2 regions of the Massilia sp. KIM genome follow, and region 1 is predicted to be linked to the other one. Evidence: riboswitches for the same ligand, from Rfam matches in the RefSeq annotation. Region 1 holds a riboswitch; the other holds the start of a gene.
What was found. A riboswitch is a leader RNA that binds a small molecule or an ion and turns the genes downstream of it on or off. The one in region 1 is predicted to bind thiamine pyrophosphate.

Region 1 (3,646 bases):
CATGGCGCGGCGCGTCGAGGACCTCAGGAAGATCAAGGAGCTGCTGGAGCAGTCCGCCCAGCGCGCGCCGGAGCCCGCCCCGTCCACGGACGCGACGGCAGCGACGCACGGCGCGGCGGCGGCCGAACCGGAGCGGATGCTGGAGCAGGCGCGCACGATGGCGCGCGCCATCGATGAACTTGGCCAGGAGCTGAAGGCGGAGGAGCTGGCGCGCCTGACCGACAGGACGAAGGAAGAGGCGCGCGCCGAAGTGGACGCTGCAGCCCCGCCCCACCCCGTTTCGGAGGCTGCGCCAGGCGGCGACCCGGCGGCCGAACTGGCCGCGCTGGAAGCGCGGGCTCGGGCCGTGCTGGCCAGCCGCGCCGGGCAGCTGGCGCGCGAACGCGAGGGCGTCACCGTGGAGCGCGAGGGTGCGCGCGCAGCAGGGACTGGAGACGACCAGGGCATGTCCGGCATCGGCGACGGCGATGGCGATGGCGTCGGCCCCGATGAAAGCAGCGCATCCGGACTGGGCAGCGGGCTGGGAAAGCCGCAAGCGGGCGTGATCGAACGCACCGCCGAGGAAATCGCACGCTTCATGCGCGAGGGCGAGGAAGCGGAGCGGGACTGGACCAGCCGCGCGTACAGGCACAAGCGCCGTGACATCTTCGCGGGCGGGCGCGGGAAGATCCCCGGCTTCGATACGGCGCGCATGGTCAAGGGCAGCGGCCGCACGTTCGGCGCGGGAGGACAATACGCGAACCGCATCTATCTCAACAGCTGGTACATGATCGGCCCCTTCCAGGGACGCCATGGCCTGGAGCTATTCAACAACCCGAGACACCCGCCCGAAGACGCGGTGCTCCTCGATGCCGCCTACTACGGCAAGGACCAGCGCGTCGTCAAGTGGGAATACGTGAGCGCGGCCAGCTATCCCCTGGTGCCGCGCGTCGCCGAGGAGAACGCCGTCTATTACGGCTACACGGAAGTCTCCATGGACCGCGAGCGCGACATGCTGGTCTGGATCGGCGCCGACGACGACGTCGCGGTCAAGGTGAACGACCGGCTCATCTGGCAAGCCGGGAATTCGTCCAAGCGCTGGTTCTACCAGAGCGTCTACGGCGGCAAGAACACCTACCAGCGCGATTACAACCGCACCGAGGGCCAGCGCCTGGTCCGCTTTCGCAAGGGACGCAACACGATCTTCTTCAAGTTGTCGAACGGGCCGACGCGGCTCTTCTTTTCGATGCTGCTGACGCCCACGACCTGAATCAAGCATTGATTGACACATTCACCACGGCGTGCCCGCGTCGTGTTACACTCGCGCCTTCGCTAGGGGTCCTGGAACGGCAGTTCCGGGTGAGAGATACCCTTCGTACCTGATCTGGATAATGCCAGCGAAGGAAAGCGCAACGCAGTTCCCATCCCAGTTTGCCCTTCCCCCACGTTGGCTCCGGCTTTTTGAAAAAAGCAGCGCGCAGCGATGCGTGCGAAGACGAGCAACCATGAAAACCACCTTGAAGCACAGCATCCTGGCCTGCGCCCTCGCGCAGGCATTCTCCGTCCACGCCCAGAGCGCCCTGCCCTCGGTGGTCGTCACTGGCAGCAAATGGGTCGCCAGCGAGCGCGCCACGGTCGGCGGCTTTTCCGACGCGCCCCTGCTGGACACCCCGGCCTCGATCAGCGCCCTTGGCCGCGCCCAGCTCGACGACCTGTCGATCCGCAACGCCACCGAAGCGACCCGCTTCGACGCCTCGATCGGCGACGCCTACAACGCGGTCGGCTATGCCGAGCAGTTCTCGATCCGCGGCTTCGCGCTCGACAACGCCACCAGCTACCGCAAGGACATGATCGCGATCCCGGCCGACACCCAGATCCCGCTCGAGAACAAGGAGCGCTTCGAAGTGCTGCGCGGCCTGGCCGGTCTGCAGGCCGGCGTGGCCGGGCCCGGCGGCATCGTCAACTACGTGACCAAGCGCCCGACCGCGACGCAACTGCGCTCGGCCACGGTCGAGGTGCGCGAGCGCGGCACCGTGTACGCCGCGCTCGACCTGGGCGGGCGTTTCGCCGACCGCCGCTTCGGCTACCGCATCAACGCCGCCGCCGAGGACCTGAAGTCCTATGTGCGCGGCGCCGACGGCGAGCGCCAGTTCGTGTCCGCCGCCTTCGACTGGCAGATCAGCCCGGACGCCCTGCTCCAGCTCGACCTCGACCACCAGCACAAGTCGCAGATCACCGCGCCCGGCTACCAGCTGATCCGCAACGAAGCGCTGCCGACCGGCGTCTCGGCCAAGACCCTGCTCAACAACCAGCCCTGGACGCGCCCGGTCGACACCGACAGCAGCAACCTGGGCCTGCGCTTCGAGTACCGCTTCAACCCGGACTGGAACGCGAGCGTCAGCGCCAACAAGCACTGGTTCAAGCGCGACGACTACACCGCCTTCCCTTATGGCTGCAGCAACGAGGGCGAAGGCTTTTACCCGGGCTACTGCTCGAACGGCGACTACGACCTCTACGACTACCAGAGCACCGGCGAGCGCAAGACCCCGTTCGGCATCCAGGCTATGGTGCAGGGCCGCCTGAACACCGGCGCGGTGCGCCACGCCCTGACGGCCGGCCTGGCCTATGCCGAGCGCCACGACAGCTTCGGCGAGTACGTGTACGACTATGTCGGCTACAGCAACATCTACAACAACCTGGTGGTGCCGCCCGTCTCCGCCGACCGCGTCACCGGCCCGGTGATGGAGCGCCGCAGCAACGAGGAGCGTTCGGTGTTCGTGCAGGACGTGATGACCCTCTCGCCCCAGTTCGCGCTGCACGCCGGGGTGCGCTATGTGAAGCTCGAGCGCGAGGAGCTGGCCGAGCTGGACCAGCCCTGGGTGCGCGGCAAGGACAGCTTCGCGCTGCCGAACGTGGCCCTGGTCTACAAGCCGGCTCAGGACTGGAGCGTCTACGCCTCGCTGAGCCACGGCCTGCAGTACGGCGGCGTGGCGCCGATGGAGACCAGCAACCAGAACACCGCGCTGTCGCCGAGCCGTTCGCGCCAGTCCGAGCTGGGCGTCAAAGGCCTGGTGAACAGCCAGCTGATGGTGTCGGCCGCCGTGTTCGACATGCGCCAGGGCCTGGAGTACACCAACGCCGCCAACACCTTCGTGCGCGCGGGCGAACAGCGCCACCGCGGCATCGAACTCTCGGCCCAGGGCAAGGCGACGGCGGACCTGAGCTACAGCCTGTCGCTGATGGCGCTGGACGCGGAGCAGAACGGCACCGGCGACCCGTCCACCGACGGCAAGCGCGTGACCAACGTGCCCGAGCTCCGTTCGACCGCGCTGGTCGAGTACGCGGTGCCTGCTGTGTCGGGCCTGAAGCTGGACGCCGTGTGGCAGTACTCGGGCGACAAGGCCTTCGATCCGGCCAACCGGGCGGTGGTGCCGTCCTATCACCTGTTCGGCTTCGGCGGCTCGTATGCGCTGGCGCTGGGCGGCATGCGCACCACCATCCGCGCGCGCGTGGACAACGCCTTCGACAAGTTCCACTGGCGTGACGTGACGCAGTCGCTCGGCGGCTACCTGCTGCCAGGCGCGCCGCGCACCTTCCGCGTGTCGGCGCAGTTCGATTTCTGACAGCGCCGGGTTGTCGCCCCCGACCCCGGGTCTACAGCTGCCCG
Region 2 (3,646 bases), 2.9 Mb from region 1:
CACCGAGGACGGCAGGAACAGCTCCATGTCCTTGGTCTGCTCCGGCCAGCCCATGGTCGAGAAGGGCACCAGGGCCGACGAGAACCAGGTGTCGAGCACGTCGTCGTCGCGGCGCAGCTCGCCCGTGATGCCCTGGGCCGCGGCCTTCGCCTTGGCTTCCTCGTCGTTGCGCGCGACCACGATGTTGCCGGCGTCGTCGTACCAGGCCGGGATGCGGTGGCCCCACCACAGCTGGCGCGAGATGCACCAGTCCTGGATGTTGCCCAGCCACTGGTTGTAGGTGGTGGTCCAGTTCTCCGGCACGAACTTGATCTCGCCGTTGGCAACCTTCTCCAGCGCCACGTCGGTGATCGACTTGCCCGGATTGAAGGTGCCTTCAGGCGCCGGCTTGCTCATCGCGACGAACCACTGGTCGGTCAGCATCGGCTCGATGACGACGCCGGTGCGGTCGCCGCGCGGCACCATCAGCTTGTGCGGCTTGACCGCTTCCAGCAGGCCTTGCGCTTCGAGATCGGCGACGATCTGCTTGCGCGCGGCGAAGCGGTCCAGGCCCTGGTAGGCGGCCGGGCCGTTCTCGTTGATCTTGGCGTCGAGGGTGAAGATGTTGATCGGCTCGAGCTTGGCGCGCTGGCCCACGGCGTAGTCGTTGAAGTCGTGCGCCGGGGTGATCTTCACGCAGCCGGTGCCGAATTCCTTGTCGACGTAGCTGTCGGCGATCACCGGGATCTGGCGGCCGGTCAGCGGCAGGGTCAGCATCTTGCCGTGCAGGTGGGTGTAGCGCTCGTCGGTCGGGTCCACCGCCACGGCGACGTCGCCCAGCATGGTCTCGGGACGGGTGGTGGCCACGGTCAGGTGGCCCGAGCCGTCGGCCAGCGGGTACTTGATGTACCACATCGAGCCGTCTTCCTCCTGCGAGTCGACTTCGAGGTCGGACACGGCGGTGCCCAGCACCGGATCCCAGTTGACCAGGCGCTTGCCGCGGTAGATCAGGCCCTGCTCGTACAGGCGCACGAAGACTTCCACCACGGTCTGCGAGCGCGGTTCGTCCATCGTGAAGTATTCGCGGGTCCAGTCGGCCGAGGCGCCCAGGCGGCGCATCTGGCCGGTGATCGTGTTGCCCGACTTTTCCTTCCACTCCCAGACCTTCTTGAGGAATTCCTCGCGGCCGAGATCGTGGCGCGAGATCTTCTGGGCGTCGAGCTGGCGCTCGACCACGATCTGGGTCGCGATGCCGGCGTGGTCGGTGCCCGGGATCCATGCGGTGTTATAGCCGCGCATGCGGTAATAGCGGGTCAGGCCGTCCATGACGGTCTGGTTGAACGCGTGGCCCATGTGCAGGGTGCCGGTCACGTTCGGCGGCGGCAGCTGGATGCTGAACGACGGCTTGCCCTCGTCCATGGTCGCGGTGAAGTAACCGCGCTTTTCCCACTCGGCGCGCCAGTATTGTTCAATGTCCGCTGGCTCGAAAGACTTGGCTAATTCCATGATGTGGTGGCGTAAGATTTTTTGCGAAAAGGTCCATTATAGAGTAGAAGCGCGTATAATCCGGCCCGCTGGCCCCCGGGACATCCCGGGGACCGCACACGCTAGGGGTCCTGCGTGTCGTGCAAGCGACATGCGGGTGAGAAATACCCTCCGAACCTGATCTGGATAATGCCAGCGAAGGGAAGCAGTCGAGAACGGTGGTGGGCGCGCACGCGCCCGTGCGGCCGCGCTTGGCACACTCCTTTGCTGGCTCCTGCAAGCACAAGGAGCCACATGAACGCACCGCTGAAGTTCGATTCCGCCACCGCCCAGGTGGACCAGGCCGCCGTCGCGCCGCTACCCAATTCCCGCAAGGTCTACATCGAAGGCAGCCGGCCCGACATCCGCGTGCCGATGCGCGAGATCAGCCAGTCGCCCACGCCGGCCAGTTTCGGCGGCGAGCCCAATCCGCCGCTCTATGTCTACGACACGTCTGGCCCCTACACCGACCCGGCGGCCGCGATCGACATCCGCAGCGGCCTGTCCACGCCGCGCCTGCCCTGGATCGTGGAGCGCGGCGATACCCAGGAACTGGCCGGACCGAGCTCGGTCTACGGCCAGGCGCGCCTGAGCGACCAGGCTCTCGCGCCGCTGCGCTTCTCGCTGAGCCGCACCCCGCGCCGCGCCCGTGCCGGCGCCAACGTCACCCAGATGCACTATGCGCGCCAGGGCATCGTCACCCCCGAGATGGAATTCGTGGCCCTGCGCGAGAACCTGCGCCGCAAGGAATACATCGCCTCCCTGCACGCCTCCGGGCCGATGGGCCAGCGCATGGCCGAGCTGCTCGGCCGCCAGCATCCGGGCCAGTCCTTCGGCGCCAGCATCCCGGACGAGATCACCCCGGAATTCGTGCGCAGCGAAGTGGCGCGCGGGCGAGCGATCATCCCGGCCAACATCAACCACCCGGAAGTCGAGCCCATGATCATCGGCCGCAACTTCCTGGTGAAGGTCAACGCCAACATCGGCAACTCGGCCGTGACTTCCTCGATCGGCGAGGAAGTCGAAAAGATGACCTGGGCCATCCGCTGGGGCGCCGACACCGTGATGGACCTCTCCACCGGCAAGCACATCCACGAGACCCGCGAATGGATCATCCGCAACAGCCCGGTCCCGATCGGCACCGTGCCGATCTACCAGGCGCTGGAGAAGGTCAACGGCAAGGCCGAGGACCTCACCTGGGAGATCTACCGCGACACCCTGATCGAGCAGGCGGAGCAGGGCGTCGACTACTTCACCATCCACGCCGGGGTCAGGCTGGCCTACGTGCCGATGACGGCCAAACGCCTGACCGGCATCGTCTCGCGCGGCGGCTCGATCATGGCCAAGTGGTGCCTGGCCCACCACAAGGAATCCTTCCTCTACACGCACTTCGAGGAAATCTGCGAGATCATGAAGGCCTACGACGTGTCCTTCAGCCTGGGCGACGGCCTGCGCCCCGGCTCGATCTACGACGCCAACGACGAGGCCCAGCTGGCCGAACTCAAGACCCTGGGCGAACTGACCCAGCTCGCCTGGAAGCACGATGTCCAGACCATCATCGAGGGCCCCGGCCACGTGCCCCTGCACCTGATCAAGGAGAACATGGATCTCCAGCTCGAGCAGTGCGCCGAGGCGCCGTTCTACACCCTGGGGCCGCTCACCACCGACATCGCGCCCGGCTACGACCACATCACCTCCGGCATCGGCGCGGCCAACATCGGCTGGTACGGCACCGCCATGCTGTGCTACGTGACCCCCAAGGAGCACCTCGGCCTGCCCGACAAGAACGACGTCAAGGACGGCATCATCACCTACAAGATCGCCGCCCACGCGGCTGACCTGGCCAAGGGTCACCCCGGGGCCCAGCTGCGCGACAACGCGCTGTCCAAGGCGCGCTTCGAGTTCCGCTGGGAAGACCAGTTCAACCTGGGCCTGGACCCGGACAAGGCGCGCGAATTCCACGACGAGACCCTGCCCAAGGATTCCGCCAAGGTGGCTCACTTCTGCTCGATGTGCGGCCCGCACTTCTGCTCGATGAAGATCACCCAGGAAGTGCGCGAGTACGCGGCCGGCAAGGGCGTGGCCGAGGAGGCGGCGCTCAAGCAGGGCATGCAGGAAAAGGCGATCGAGTTCGTGCGCAGCG

Region 2: another riboswitch for thiamine pyrophosphate. It lies ahead of thiC (phosphomethylpyrimidine synthase ThiC); the one in region 1 lies ahead of B0920_RS01500 (TonB-dependent siderophore receptor).

The regions. Positions count from the first base shown of each region.
Region 1 covers NZ_MVAD01000001.1:314,907-318,552, reverse strand. The annotation lists gene B0920_RS01505 (hypothetical protein) at 1-1,249, shown strand, start outside; TPP riboswitch at 1,304-1,402, shown strand; gene B0920_RS01500 (TonB-dependent siderophore receptor) at 1,485-3,602, shown strand.
Region 2 covers NZ_MVAD01000001.1:3,223,611-3,227,256, reverse strand. The annotation lists gene B0920_RS14100 (valine--tRNA ligase) at 1-1,485, opposite strand, end outside; TPP riboswitch at 1,579-1,685, shown strand; gene thiC (phosphomethylpyrimidine synthase ThiC) at 1,759-3,646, shown strand, end outside.